2 regions of the Cellulomonas sp. NEAU-ZC6 genome follow, and region 2 is predicted to be linked to the other one. Evidence: riboswitches for the same ligand, from Rfam matches in the RefSeq annotation. Region 2 holds a riboswitch; the other holds the start of a gene.
What was found. Region 2 has a riboswitch for thiamine pyrophosphate ahead of AC1050_RS13915 (YkoF family thiamine/hydroxymethylpyrimidine-binding protein). Riboswitches for the same ligand answer to the same signal wherever they lie in the genome.
Positions count from the first base shown of each region.

Region 1: linked by a shared signal. The riboswitch ahead of AC1050_RS17100 (thiamine ABC transporter substrate-binding protein) and the one ahead of AC1050_RS13915 (YkoF family thiamine/hydroxymethylpyrimidine-binding protein) in region 2 are both predicted to bind thiamine pyrophosphate.

Region 1 is NZ_JBXFYH010000004.1:231,074-238,378, forward strand. It holds gene AC1050_RS17065 (Na+/H+ antiporter subunit A) at 1-53, shown strand, start outside; gene AC1050_RS17070 (Na(+)/H(+) antiporter subunit C) at 50-586, shown strand; gene AC1050_RS17075 (Na+/H+ antiporter subunit D) at 583-2,130, shown strand; gene AC1050_RS17080 (Na+/H+ antiporter subunit E) at 2,127-2,708, shown strand; gene AC1050_RS17085 (MrpF/PhaF family protein) at 2,705-3,352, shown strand; gene mnhG (monovalent cation/H(+) antiporter subunit G) at 3,349-3,747, shown strand; gene AC1050_RS17095 (DUF4235 domain-containing protein) at 3,814-4,098, opposite strand; TPP riboswitch at 4,243-4,374, shown strand; gene AC1050_RS17100 (thiamine ABC transporter substrate-binding protein) at 4,455-5,564, shown strand; gene AC1050_RS17105 (ABC transporter permease) at 5,575-7,305, shown strand, end outside.
Region 2 is NZ_JBXFYH010000003.1:71,889-79,193, forward strand. It holds gene AC1050_RS13900 (ATP-binding cassette domain-containing protein) at 1-819, shown strand, start outside; gene AC1050_RS13905 (ABC transporter permease) at 816-1,631, shown strand; gene ybaK (Cys-tRNA(Pro) deacylase) at 1,783-2,280, opposite strand; TPP riboswitch at 2,334-2,442, shown strand; gene AC1050_RS13915 (YkoF family thiamine/hydroxymethylpyrimidine-binding protein) at 2,500-3,162, shown strand; gene AC1050_RS13920 (ECF transporter S component) at 3,170-3,799, shown strand; gene AC1050_RS13925 (ABC transporter ATP-binding protein) at 3,789-5,498, shown strand; gene AC1050_RS13930 (energy-coupling factor transporter transmembrane component T family protein) at 5,495-6,241, shown strand; gene AC1050_RS13935 (VIT1/CCC1 transporter family protein) at 6,269-6,967, opposite strand; gene AC1050_RS13940 (DEAD/DEAH box helicase) at 7,082-7,305, opposite strand, start outside.

The DNA.
Region 1 (7,305 bases), on a different contig from region 2:
CGGCCGGCCTCGTCGAGCACCGGCCCGGCGCCCGGACGGAGGACGCGCGATGATCGACATGAGCCCCAACCTGGTCCTGGTCGGTGTGATCGTCGTCCTGGTGACCGCGGGGGTGTACCTGCTGCTGGAGCGCAGCCTGTCCCGGGTGCTGATCGGCGTGATCCTGATCGGCAACGGCGCGAACCTGCTGTTCCTGGTCGCGGGCGGCGCCGCCGGGCGGCCGCCGATCGTCGGGCTGGAGCCCGAGGGCCGGATGAGCGACCCGCTGCCGCAGGCGATGGTGCTGACCGCCATCGTCATCACGCTCGGCATGACCGCGTTCCTGCTGGCCATGGCCTACCGGTCCTGGCAGCTGCACCGGCACGACGAGGTGCAGGACGACCTCGAGGACCGCCGCATCGCCCGCCTCGCCGCCCGCGACGAGCGCGCGTTCGCCGACGACGACACCGAGGAGTCGACGACCACCCTCGACGAGGAGGCCGCCGAGACCCGGGACGAGACGGACGAGGGCGAACGCTCGCCCGCCGCGGTGGGCCACGACGACCACGACCGACCGACCGACGACCGAGGGCAGGAGGGCCGATGAGCGAGTACAGCTGGCTCGTGCCGCTGCCCGTCGTCGTGCCGCTGTTCGGGGCCGGGCTGGCGCTCGCGCTGTACCGCCGCCCGCGGCTGCAGCGGATCATCAGCGTCATCGCGCTGAGCATCGTGCTGGTGGTCGCCGCCACGCTGCTGGTGCTCGCGGACGACGGCCCGCTGGTCGTGGACATCGGCGGCTGGGCCGCCCCGGTCGGCATCGACCTGGTCGCCGACCGGCTGTCGGCGCTGATGCTCACCGTGTCGGCGGCCGTGACGCTGTGCGTCCAGCTGTACTCGCTGGCCCAGGGCGAGGCCGACGGCGACGAGGCCGCGCCGGTGTCGATCTACCACCCGACCTACCTGATCCTGACCGCCGGCGTCGCGAACGCGTTCCTGTCCGGCGACCTGTTCAACATCTACGTCGGGTTCGAGATCCTGCTCGCCGCCTCCTACGTGCTGCTGACGCTCGGCGGCACCGGGGAGCGGATCCGCGCCGGCAGCATCTACGTGGTCGTGGCGCTGCTGTCCTCGCTGCTCTTCCTGATCGCCATCGCGATGACGTACGCCGCGACGGGCACCGTGAACCTGGCGCAGCTGGCCGAGCGGCTGCCGGAGATCGACCCCGGCGTCCGGCTGGCGCTGCAGGTGATGCTGCTGCTCGCGTTCGGCATCAAGGCGGCGATCTTCCCGCTGTCCGCCTGGCTGCCCGACTCGTACCCGACCGCGCCCGCGCCGGTGACCGCCGTGTTCGCCGGACTGCTGACCAAGGTCGGCGTCTACGCGATCATCCGCACCCAGACCCTGCTGTTCCCCGAGGGCCGGATGGACGACGTCCTCATGTGGGCGGCGCTGGCGACGATGGTGGTGGGCATCCTGGGCGCCGTCGCGCAGGACGACCTGAAACGTCTGCTGTCGTTCACGCTGGTCAGCCACATCGGCTACATGATCTTCGGCATCGCGCTCGCCTCGGAGACCGGCTGGGCCGCGGCGATCTACTACGTCGCGCACCACATCATCGTGCAGACCGGCCTGTTCCTGGTGGCGGGGCTGATCGAACGCCGGGGCGGGTCGACGTCGCTCGACTCGCTCGGCGGCCTGGCGAAGATCGCGCCGGTGCTGGCGATCCTGTTCTTCATCCCCGCGATGAACCTCGGCGGCATCCCGCCGCTGTCCGGGTTCCTCGGCAAGGTCGGGCTGCTGCAGGCCGGCGTGCAGGACGGCTCCGGGCTGGCCCTGACCCTGGTGGTGGGCGGCGTGCTCACCTCGCTGCTCACGCTCTACGCGCTGATCAAGGCGTGGAACAAGGCGTTCTGGCAGACCCCGCCGGAGCCGGTGCCCGACACGCACCTGCCCCGCGGCATGGTCGGCTCCGCCGGTGCCCTCGTGGTGCTCGGCCTGGCCCTGACCGTCGGTGCCGGACCCCTCTACGGGTACGCCGAGCGCGCGGCCGGCGCGCTGGCCGACCGCTCCGTGTACATCCAGTCCGTGCTGCCGGAGGACGGCCGCGGGTCCGGGGAGTCCGTCGACGCGGCGAGGGAGGGCGACCGGTGAGCCTGCACCCGCGCCGTCGCCGGCTGGCGACCCAGTGGCCGACCATGCTGTGGCTGGTCGCCGTCTGGGTCCTGCTGTGGGGCGACTTCTCGTTCGGGAACCTCCTGGCGGGCGCGGTGATCGCCGTGGCGGTCACCGGTCTGCTGCGGATGACCCCCATCGAGTTCCACGGCACGATCCGCCCCGTCGCGCTGGCCGTGCTGGTCGGCCGGTTCGCGTGGGACCTCGTGCACGCCTCGGTCGAGGTCTCCTGGGTCGCGCTGCGGCCCCGGCACACCCCCCGCGGAGCCGTGATCGGGGTCCAGCTGCGCAACCACTCGGACCTGTACCTGACGATGACCGCGGAGCTCTGCTCGCTGGTCCCCGGGTCGCTGGTCGTCGAGGCGCACCGGCTGACGGGCATGCTCTACCTGCACGTGCTGGACGTCGAGCAGTCCGGCGGCGTGGAGCGGGCGCGGCGCACCGTGCTCGAGCAGGAGGAGCGCGTGCTGCGGGCCTTCGCCTCGGACAGCGAGCTGCGGGAGGCGGGCCTCGAGCCGCGCGGCCGCGGCGCCCGACGCGCGGAGGTGCGCGCATGACCGTCGTCCTGCTGATCTGCGCCGCGCTGCTCACCGCCGCCGGCGTCCTGGCCCTGATCCGCGCCGAGCGCGGGCCGTCGATGCTCGACCGGACCGTGGCGCTCGACATCATCGTGACCGTCGTGGTGGCGGCCGTGGCGCTCTACGCCGCCGCCGAGCGCCGGACCGACGTCGTGCCGATCCTCGTGGTGCTGTCGCTGGTCGGCTTCGTCGGATCGACGACCATCGCCCGGTTCGCGTCCGTCGAGCCCGAGGGCGAGGGCCGCGTGCGGTCCCGCGAGGAGATCGCGGCGGAGGAGGCCGAGCGGATCCGCGCCGAGGAGGAGGCCGAGACCGCCCGCCGCGCGCGCCGGGCGCGCGAGGCCGAGGCGTCCGCCGTCGAGGCCCCGAGGCCCGCCGCGGACCCGGCCGAGGTCCGGGCCGAGCACGCCGCGCACGGCGACCAGGCGCGGCGTGCCGAGACCGTGCCCGACGAGGACCGCCGCGAGCACGGCGACGAGGCGCAGGTCGACGAGCACGGGCCGGGGGAGCACGCGGACGCCGCCGAGCTGGCCGGCGCGGACGCCGCCGCGGACCGGGCCGCGGCCGAGCGCGCGACGACCGACCACCCGTCCGACCGGTCCGAGCAGGGAGGTGCCCGATGAGCTGGGACACCATCGCGGACGTGGTGTCCGCGGTCTGCATGCTCGGCGGCGCGCTGCTCGCGCTGGCCGCCGGCGTCGGCGTGCTGCGGTTCCCCGACCTGCTGTCCCGGATGCACGCCGGGACCAAGCCGCAGGTGCTCGGGCTGATCCTGGTGCTGATCGGGCTGTCGCTGCGGCTGCGCTCCGGCGCCGCCGTGTGGGCGCTGGTGCTCGTCGCGCTGTTCCAGATGCTGACGGCGCCCGTCGCCGCGCACCTGGTGGGTCGCGCCGGCTACCGCACCGGCAAGGTCCGCCGGGACCTGCTGGTCGTCGACGAGCTGACGCAGGCGCAGGACGAGGTCGACGGCCGCGACGGCGGCGAGGCGGACGAGAGCCGCGACGAGCGGGACGCCTGACCCGCGCCGGGCAGCACGACGCCGGTGGCGGTCCGTCACGGCCCGCCACCGGCGTCGTCCGGAAGGTCAGCCGGGGAGGCGGCGGTTCCGGTCCACGCGCTGCACGAACTTCTTGGTGCCGCGGGTCGCGAACACGCGAGCCAGCGACACGGCGCCCGACGTGATCGCGGCGGCCAGGACGACCTCGCCGATCCGGATGTCGGTCGCGTCGTCCTCGGGCTTCGGCGGCTTGTGCCCCGAGGTGGCCTTCCAGACGGCGTCGACGGCCTTGCCGGCCAGCCAGGCGACCGCACCGGCGACGACCAGGCCGGTGATCTTGGCGAACGTGGACTGGGCTTCTTCGTCGGCCACGGGACCTCCAGGGTCGGGCGTCGTGCGGGCTCGGGTACCCGGCCCACGCTAGCGCCGTGGCGGCCCGGCCGCAGGTCACGGGCGGTCCGGGCCGGGCGCGCGCGGGCGGGGCCGGACGGCGCGCCCGTGCGGTGTAGGGTCGGCGGCGAACGACAGGGGAGCGTCCCGGGTCGCGCGACAAGCCGCGGCCCGACCGACGCTGAGAGTGCGGACGGACCGCAGACCCTCGAACCTGATCCGGTTAGCACCGGCGTAGGGAGTCGGGACTTCTCAGTCGCCCCGTGCCGTCGTGCACCGCTCGCGCGGGCGCGCCGGTGCGGAGCGACCCCCTCGGTGCCCATCGAGGAGGAACCACCATGGCGCGCACGCGCGCACACCGCCGGGCGTCCCGGCTCCCCGCCCCCGCGGGGCTGGCCGGGCTCGCCGCCACGGCCCTGGCCCTGTCCGCCTGCTCCGTCGCGGGGTCGTCCGGCTCGGCGTCGACCGCGGACCCCGCCGGGTCCGGCAGCGGCACCGTCACGCTGGTCACGCACGACTCGTTCCACGTGAGCGACGGGCTGCTGGAGCAGTTCGAGGAGGAGACCGGGCTGACGGTCACCCAGGTCGCGCCCGGTGACGGCGGGGCCCTGGTCAACCAGCTGATCCTGACCAAGGACGCGCCCCTGGGCGACGTCGTCTACGGGATCGACAACACCTTCGCCTCGCGGGCGATCGACGAGGGCGTGCTGGAGCCGTACGAGTCGCAGGTCCCCGCGGCCGCCGACGCCGCCCGGTACGCGCCCGACGGCTCGGGCTCGCTGACCGCGATCGACATGGGCGACGTCTGCCTGAACGTCGACCACGCCTGGTTCGCCGCGCAGGGCATCCCGGAGCCGGCCACGCTCGAGGACCTGACCGACCCGCGGTACGCGGACCTCACGGTGGTCACCAACGCCGCGACCAGCAGCCCGGGCCTGGCGTTCCTGCTCGCGACCGTGGGCGCGTTCGGCGAGGACGGCTGGCAGCAGTACTGGGCCGACCTGCAGGCGAACGGGCTGAAGGTCGCCGAGGGCTGGTCCGACGCCTACTACACCGACTTCTCCGGCGGCGGCGGGGGCGGCCCGAGGCCGATCGCGCTGTCCTACGCGTCGTCCCCGCCCGAGACCGTCCCCGAGGGCGGCGGCGAGCCGACCACCGGCGCGCTGCTGGACACGTGCTTCCGGCAGGTCGAGTACGCCGGCGTGCTGGCCGGCGCGCAGAACCCCGAGGGCGCGCAGCAGCTGGTCGACTGGCTGCTGTCCGACGAGGTGCAGGCCGACATCCCCGGCTCGATGTACATGTACCCGGTCAGCTCGGCCGTGGACCTGCCGGAGTCCTGGGCGCAGTGGGCGCCGCTCGCAGAGCAGCCGTTCGAGGTCCCGCTGGACGACATCGCCGCGCACCGCGACGACTGGGTCCGGGAGTGGACCGACCTGGTGACGGGCTGAGCACGCCCCGATGAGCACCACCACGCGGCCGTCCCCGGCCGGCACCCGCCGGCCGGGGGCGCCCGCGCGCCCGGGACCGGACCGGCCGCCGCTGCGGCCGCCCGCGCGGGCGTGGGCCGTCGGCCGGGGTGCCGCCTGGGCGGTCGCCGCCGCGGTGCCGCTGGTGTTCCTCGGCGTGTTCTTCGCGTGGCCGGTGCTGGCGCTGGTCGGGCGCGGGTTCGTGCCCGACGGTGCGCTCGACCTGTCGGGCTTCACCGAGGTGTTCGCCCGGCCCCGCACCTGGCGGATCATCGGGCTGACCCTGGCGCAGGGTGCCATCGGCACGGTGCTCGCCGTGCTGCTGGGCGTCCCCGGCGCCTACGTGCTGTACCGGTGCCGGTTCCCCGGGCGGGGCGCGCTCCGGGCGTTCGTCACCGTGCCGTTCGTGCTCCCGACCGTCGTCGTCGGCGTCGCGTTCCGGGCGCTGCTGCGGGAGAACGGGCCGCTGGGGTTCCTGCAGCTGGACGGCACGTTCACCGCGATCATCGCGGCGCTGGTGTTCTTCAACTACGCCGTCGTGGTCCGCACGGTCGGCGGCATGTGGGAGCGGCTCGACCCGCGGCCGGAGCAGGCCGCGCGGTCGCTCGGCGCGTCGCCCGCCCGGGCCTTCCGGACCGTCACCCTGCCCGCGCTGACCCCGGCCATCACGTCCGCCGCGTCGCTGGTGTTCCTGTTCTGCGCGACGGCGTTCGGCACGGTGCTGGTGCTCGGCGGGATGCGGTTCGGGACGGTGGAGACCGAGATCTGGATCCAGACGACGCAGTTCCTGGACCTGCGGGCCGCCGCGGTGCTCTCGGTGGTGCAGGTGGTGGTCGTCGCCGGCGCGCTGGCCGTCGCGGCGCGGGCGCGGTCGCGCCGGGAGCGCGCGCTGTCCCTGGTCGACACCGCCGTCGCCGCGACCGGCCGCCCGCACCCGCTGCCCGCCGCGGTGACCGCCGTGGTGCTGGTCCTGCTGGCGCTGCCGCTCGGCACGCTGGTGGCGGGCTCCCTGCGGACCGGCGACGGGTGGGGCCTCGGCCACTACCGGGCGCTCGGCACCACCGGCGGGCGCAACGCGCTGACGGTGACGGTGTGGGAGGCGCTGGGCAACTCGCTCCGGATCGCCGTCGACGCGACCGTGCTGGCGCTGGTCGTCGGCTGCCTGGTCGCCCTCGTGGTGTCCCGGCGCCCCCGGGTCCCCGCGGCCCGGCGCGCGGTCGGGGTGCTCGACGGCGTGTTCATGCTGCCGCTCGGCGTCTCCGCGGTGACCGTCGGGTTCGGCGCGCTGCTGACGCTCGGGCACCCGTTCGGCATCGCGACCGACCTGCGCAGCACCGGGGTGCTGGTGCCGGTGGTGCAGGCGGTCGTCGCCGTGCCGCTGGTGGTGCGGACCGTGCTGCCGGTGCTGCGGGCCGTCGACCCCCGGCTGCGCGAGGCCGCGGGCACCCTGGGCGCCGGGCCGGGCCGGGTGCTGCTCGGCGTCGACGGCGCGCTGGCTGCGCGGTCCGTCGGGCTCGCGATCGGGTTCGCGTTCGCGGTGTCGCTGGGCGAGTTCGGCGCCACGGCGTTCCTCGCCCGTCCCGACAGCCCGACGCTGCCCGTCGTGATCTTCCGGCTGATCGGGCAGCCGGGTGCCGACAACTACGGGATGGCGCTGGCCGCCAGCGTGGTGCTCGCCGCGCTGACCGCCGGCGTGATGGCCCTCGCGGAGCGTCTGCGCGGG
Region 2 (7,305 bases):
CCGACCGCGGGCACCGCGCAGGTGGCCGGGGCCGACATCGCCCGGGAATCGGCGCTGGTGCGGCGGCGGATCGGCTACGTCGGGCAGGGCAACGGCGCCGGGCACGCCCAGCGCGCGCTCGACGAGCTGGTCGTGCAGGGCGTCGTGTACGGCCTGGACCGGCGGGACGCCCGCCGCCGGGCCGGGGAGCTGATGGCGCAGCTCGACCTGGAGCCGCTCGCGCGGCGCAAGGTCTCGGACCTGTCCGGCCGGCAGCGGCGGCGGCTCGACGTGGCGCTCGGCCTGGTGCACGCGCCCCGGCTGCTGTTCCTGGACGAGCCGTCGACCGGGCTGGACCCGCACAACCGCGCGAACCTGTGGGAGCACATCCTGCGGCTGCGCGCGCAGCACGACATGACCGTGGTGCTGACCACGCACTACCTGGACGAGGCCGACTCGATGGCCGAGCGGGTGGTGGTGGTCGACGACGGCCGGGTCATCGCCGACGACACCGCGGCGGGGCTCAAGCACACCCTGGCCGGCGACCGGCTGGAGCTCGGCGTCGCGGACCCCGCCGACGCGCCCGCGCTGGCCGGGATCGTGGAGCGGGCCCCCGGTGCGCGGGACCTCGAGGTGGACGGCACCGCCGTGCGTGCGCGGGTCGCCGACGCCCCCACCGCCCTGCCCGGCGTGCTCGCCGAGGCCGCCCTGCGCGGCGTCGCGGTCACCCGGGCCTCGGGCCACCAGCCCACCCTCGACGACGTGTTCCTGACCCTGACCGGCCGCAGCCTGCGCGACGAGGGCGCGCGGCCGGCCCAGCCCGTGGAGGTGGCGGCATGACCGCGACGACCGTTCCCGCCCGCGAGACGCTGCCGGCCCGCGAGGCCGCCCGGTCCTGGTGGGGTGACGCGTGGCTCGTGATGACCCGCGAGCTGCTGCCGACCCTGCGCGACCCGTTCTCCGTGGTGTTCGGCCTGATCCAGCCGGTCGTGTTCCTGGCGCTGTTCGGCCCGCTGCTGGCGGGCTCGGTGGGCGACGGGCTGCCCGGCGGTGACGTCTGGGCGTGGTTCGTGCCGGGGATCCTGGTGATGACCACGCTGTTCGGCACGTCGACCACGGGCGCCAACCTGCTGTTCGAGATGCAGACGGGCGCGCACGAGCGGTTGCTGGTCACCCCGCTGGCCCGGTCGGCGCAGCTGGTCGGCCGCTCCTGGAAGGAGATGGTGCCCATCGTCGCGCAGTCGGTCGTCGTGGTGGTCGTGATGCTGCCGTTCGGGTTCACGTTCAGCCCGCTCGGCGCCGTGGTCGGCCTGGTGCTGCTCGCCGTGTTCGGCGTCGGGATCGGGTCGCTGTCCTACGCGCTGGCCATCGCGGTCCGGAAGCAGGACTGGATGTTCTGGGCGGTGCAGCAGACGCTGCTGTTCCCGCTGCTGATCCTGTCCGGCATGCTGCTGCCCCTGGAGACCGGGCCGGGGTGGATGCAGGTCGCCGCCGACGTGAACCCGCTGCGGTACGTCGTCGACGCGGAGCGCGCGCTGTTCGCCGGCGACCTGGCGACGAGCACGGTGGCGTGGGGCGCGGTCGCGGCGGTGCTCACGGCGGCGCTCGGCCTGCTGGTCGGCGTCCGCACCCTCGCCCGCAGCGCCCGCTGACCCCGCCCGCCCCGGCGCCCCCACCCCTCGGTCCGCCGAGGTCGAGCGATCGCGCCGAGGTCGAGCGTTCTCCCGCTCGACCTCGGGCCGGGGACTCTCCCTCGGCGACCGGGGTGGGGCGGGGGCGCGGCGGCCGGGCGGGGCCGGCGGGTCAGGGGCGGGCGATGTCGGCGACCGTGGCCGACGTCAGGGCGACGAGGTCGCCGGGGGCCAGCTCGACGTCGAGGCCGCGCCGCCCGCCCGAGACGAACACCGTGTCGAACAGCCACACGGTCTCGTCGACGACGGTCGGGTGCGCGGTCCGCTGCCCGATCGGCGAGATGCCGCCGACCACGTACCCCGTCGCGCGCTGGGCGGCGGCGGGGTCGGCCAGCGCGGCCTTCTTGCCGCCCACGGCCTGGGCGAGCGCCTTGAGGTCCAGCTTGCCGGCCACCGGCACGACCGCGACGGTCAGCGTGCCGTCCACGTCGGCCATCAGCGTCTTGTACACCTGCTCGGGGTCGATGCCCAGCACCTCGGCGGCCTCCTGGCCGTAGCCGACGGTGCTGCGCGGGTCGTGCTCGTAGGCGTGCGCGGTGTGCGGGACCCCGGCCGCGGCCAGCGCGACCAGCGCGGGCGTCCCGGTCGGCGGCTGCTTCGGCTTGCTCACGCCGACCAGCCTAGGACCGTGCGGTGCCGTCGCGCGGGAGGTGCTGCTAGCGTGCGGAGCAGCACGGGAGTCCGGTGAGCCGGGCTGAGAGGGAGTACTCGAACTCCGACCGTAGAACCTGATCTGGGTCATGCCAGCGCAGGGAGCGACATCGCAGGACGCCGGACGCCCGTCCGTGCGCCCTCCCGTGCTGAGGCCGACCAGCGCAGGAGGACACCGATGACCGAGACACGCACGTCGCAGCACCCGGGGCCGCAGGTCCTGGACGACCCGACCGCCGACCCGCTGCGCTTCGGCGTCGGGGCGCGCGTGACGGTGGCGGTGATGGCGGACGACTTCGCCGACGTCATCCTCGACGTCCTGGCCCGGGTGGACACCCGCGGCCTGGTGGTGTCGACCGGTGACGTCAGCACGTACGTCGGCGGGCACGAGTCCGACCTGCAGCGCTACCTGACCGACCTGGTGGACGCGGTCGCGGCGACCGGCCGGCACGCCTCCGTGACGGTGCACCTGTCCCGGGGCTGCCCGGGCGAGGTGCGCTGCGAGCTGCCCGGGGGTGCGGGACCGCGCCCCGTCGACCTGCCCGCGGGTCGGCGCACCGGCCGCGAGGCGGTCGCCGAGTGGGCGCTGTACCCGCTGGTCGACGACGTGCGGGCCGGGGTGGAGCCCGACCACATGCGGGACATCGAGGCGGCGATCGACCTCGCCCGCCGGGCCGGCACCTTCCGCGGGTCGGAGCACTTCGTCACCCGGCTGGAGGGCGACGTCGGCGCCGTCGTCGAGACGGTGGTCGGGGCGTGGGCGCGCGTCGGCCGGAGCGTGCAGCACGTCACCAGCCACGTGACCCTGTCGCTCGGCTCCCCGTCCCGGACCCGTGGCTGAGCCGGGCGTGCGCGGGTCCGTGCGGGGCCCGCGGCGCGAGCCGCTCGCCCTGAAGGACATCGTGCTGATGGTCGTGCTCGGGGTGGTCTTCGGCTTCCTGTACTGGGCGCTGGTGCAGGCGTGGAACGGGCTCGCGGTCCTCATGGGGCCGGCCGGCGACCTGGCGCAGCACGTGCTGCTGGGCGGGTGGCTGCTGGTCGCGCCGATCGCGCTCGCGATCATCCGCCGGCCCGGGGTCGGGGTGCTCGCCGAGGTGCTGGCGTCCGTCGTCGAGGTCGTGTTCCTCGGCTCCCCGGTCGGGCCGCTGCTCGTGGTGGCCGCGCTGCTGCAGGGCCTGGGCAGCGAGATCCCGTTCGCGCTCGGCGGGTACCGCCGGTTCGGCTGGGCGCGGTTCGCCGTGTCGGGGCTGCTGGGCGCGAGCCTGGTCTTCGTCTGGTCGGCGTTCCGGTTCGGCTGGTACGGGCAGGACGTGCTGCTGCTGCGGTTCGTGCTGCAGGCGGCCTCCGGGATCCTGCTGGGCGGCCTGCTGGCCAAGGTGGTCGTGGACGCCCTGCACCGCACCGGGGTGCTCGACGGCTACGCGATCGGCCGGGACCACGCCGCCGCGCTCCCCGTCGGGCCGCGCCGTGCGGGCTGACCCCGCGGACGCCGGCGACGTGCTGGTCGTGACCGGGCTCGAGGCGGTGCTCGCGTCCGGCGACGGCATCGGACCGGTCGACCTGCGGCTCGGCCCGGGGGAGCAGGTCCTGGTGCTGGGCCCGAGCGGCGCGGGCAAGTCCACGCTGCTGCGCTGCCTGCACGGTGCCGTCCCGCACGCGGTGCCGGGCCGGGTCACCGGCACCGTCGAGGTCGCGGGCCGCGCGGTCGCCGAGCACGGCGTGGCCGACCTGGCGGAGGTCGTGGGCGTGCTCGCCCAGGACCCGGAGACCGGGGTCTGCCTGCCCGACGTCGCCGACGAGGTCGCGTTCCCCCTGGAGAACCTCGGGGCGGACCCGGTGACGATCGGGCCCGCGGTGACGGCCGCGCTGGCCGCGACCGGCGCGGCGCACCTGGCCGGGCGCCGCACCGACGGGCTGTCCGGGGGCGAGCTGCAGCGGGTCGCGCTGGCGGCGACGGTCGTCACCGCCCCGCGGCTGCTGCTGCTGGACGAGCCGACGTCGATGCTGGACGCGGACGGCGTCGCGGCGGTGCGTGCCGCGCTCGGCGCGGCCCGGGACGCGACCGGCGCCGCGTGCGTGCTGGTCGAGCACCGGCTGGACGACCTGGCGGGGGACGCCGGGCTCGCCGCGCTGCCGGCGCGCTGGGTCGTGCTCGACCGCGCGGGTCGCGTCACCCACGACGGGCCGGCCGACCGCGTGGCCGCGCAGGCCGGTCCCGAGCTGCTGGCACGCGGCTGCTGGCTGCCGCTGGACGTCGAGCTGGCGGCGGTGCTCGGCGGCCCCGTCGGGTCGCCGGAGCACCGGCGCGAGCTCCTGGCGCTGGCGGCGGCGCCGCCGCGGACCCCCGCACCCGACGCCGCCGACCCGCCCCCGCCCGGTCCCGTCCTCGCGGCCCGCGGGGTCGCGGTCGCGCCGCCGCACCGCCGGACGTACCGGCGGGCACCCGCACCGGCGCCGGTGCTGCGGGACGTCGACCTGACGCTGCGCGTGGGCGAGGTGGTCGCGCTCGTGGGTCCGAACGGCGCCGGCAAGTCCACCCTGCTCGCGTGCCTCGCGGGGTTGCTGGACCCGGTCGCCGGCACCGTCGAGGGCCCGCGTGCCGGTCTGGTCCTGCAGAACCCCGAGCACCAGCTCGCCGCGGGCACCGTCCGGGCCGAGGTCGCCGTCGGCCTGCCCGCCGGGCCGGCCACCGAGCGGCGGGTGGCGGCGGCGCTCGCGGAGTTCGACCTCACCGCGCTCGCGGAGCGGGACCCGCACCGGCTGTCCGGCGGTCAGCAGCGGCGGCTGAGCCTGGCCGCGATGCTCGTGCACGACCGCCCGTTCCTGCTCGCCGACGAGCCGACGTTCGGGCTCGACCGGCACGCGACGGGTCACGCGCTGCGGGCGCTGACCGCCGCGGCACGGGCCGGCCGGGGCGTGCTGTTCTCGTGCCACGACCTGCGCGCGGTCGCCTCCTGCGCGGACCGGGTCCTGGTGGTGGCGGGGGGCCGGCTGGTCGCGGACGTCGACCCGCACGCCCTGCTGCGGGACCAGGACCTGCTGGCGACCGCGCGGCTGCGGCCCTCCCGGCTGCTGCGCTGGCTCGCCGAGGGGGTCGACGACGCGGCCCGGCTCCGGGACGCGCTGGCGGCCCTCGACGCGCGGGCGGGCGCGCGACCGCCGGTGCCGGTCCCGTGACGCCGCTGGCGGCGCGGAACCCCACGGTGAAGCTGGCGCTGCTCACCGCGGTGTCCGTGGTGACGCTCGCCCTGCTCGACCCGGTCACGCTGGCGGTGCTGTACCTGCTCGGGCTGGCGGCGGCACGCTGGGCCGCGGGCGTGCGGGGCCGGACGCTGTGGCTGGCGCAGGTGCCGTTCTGGACGTTCGGCCTCGGGGTGCTGCTGGTGAACGGCGTGAGCCGACCGGGGGAGCCGCTGCTCCCCGGGTCCGCCCTGCCGCTGTCACGCGAGGGCGTGCTGGTCGGGGCGGCGCTGGCGGCGCGCGGGCTGGTGATCGGGGTCGGCACGGTCGCGTTCCTGGCGAGCACGCCGCCGCGCGACCTCATGGTGAGCCTGACCCAGCACGCGCGGCTCAGCCCGCGCTACGCCTACGCGCTGCTCGCGGGGCACCGGATGCTCGCCGGGCTGCCGGCCCGCTGGACGACGATCCGGACCGCGCAACTCGTCCGCGCCCCGCTCGGGCGCGACGGTCGCCCGCGGAGCGGGTGGCGCGACCTGGCGCGCTCGGCGTTCGCGCTGCTGGTGTCCGCCGTGCGGGCGTCGGAGCGGGTGGCGCTCGCGCTGGAGTCGCGCGGGCTGTCGACCAGCCCCCGTACCCTCTGGCGGCCGGTGCCGCTCGGTCCGCGGGACGCGCTGCTGGCCGTCGTCGTGCTCGGGGCGGTCGCCGTGGTCGTGCTGGCGGGCCGCCTGCTCGCGGGGTGAGGTCGGCGGGGTGAGGCCGCGGTGGCGTCAGAGCGCCAGGCCGACCAGGGTGCCGACGCCGTAGGTGACCGCCATCGCCAGCGAGCCGCCGACCACGTTGCGCAGCACCGCGCGACCCGCCGGGGCGCCGCCGAGGCGGGCGCTCACCGAACCGGTGACGACCAGCGCCAGCACTACGGCGGCGAAGGTCGCGACGACGCGCCCCGACCCCCACGGCGCGAGCACGACCAGCAGCGGGACCAGCCCGCCGACGACGAACGCCACCAGCGACGCGAGCGCCGCGTGCCACGGGTTGGTCAACCCCTCCTCGGCGTCCCGCAGGCCGTGCGCCCGCAGCACCCGCTCGGCGTCGCGCTGGCTGCTGACCGACACGTACTCGCCGGCGGCCATCGACAGCGCGCCGGCGACCAGCGCGGCGACGCCTGCGATCACCATCGCGGAGGTCCCGGTGGCGGCGCCCGCGACACCCACCACGGTCGCGGCCACGGAGACGATGCCGTCGTTCGCGCCGAGCACGCCGGCGCGCAGCCAGTTGAGCCGCTCGGCCGTGGGCGGCGCGAAGCCGGTGGACGACCCCGTCGAGGCCGGACCGCCGTCGGTAGGGGGGACCGCGACGGCCCGGCGCTGGGGGCCGCGCCCGTCGGCCGGCGCCTCCTCGGACGTCGGACGGCCCGTCGTCAGGACGGTGCGGTCGCGGTCCAGGAGGTCGGTCGACGGAGCGTTCATACCTCCACGGTAGGCCGGTCCGCGCACCCTGTCATCACAGGAAAGGCTGGCCTGACCTGCGCAAACACAGGTATGGCTACCCTCATTCGGTCGTCCGTGTCAGAAAACCGCAGGTCAGAGCGGGCCGACGTCCAGCACCCGCAGCACGACCTCGCCGGCGGCGTCGGACGCGGGCAGGTCGACCAGGGCGTCGATGCGCCAGTCGTGGTCGCCGGCCGGGTCGTCGAGCAGCTGGCGGACGAACCAGAGGTCCCCGCGGGCGCCCGCCTCGCCGTGCGCAGCGGGCCGCTGGTCGACCTGGAACAGCGCCGGGCCGCGGGCGGCGGCCCCGGTGAGGA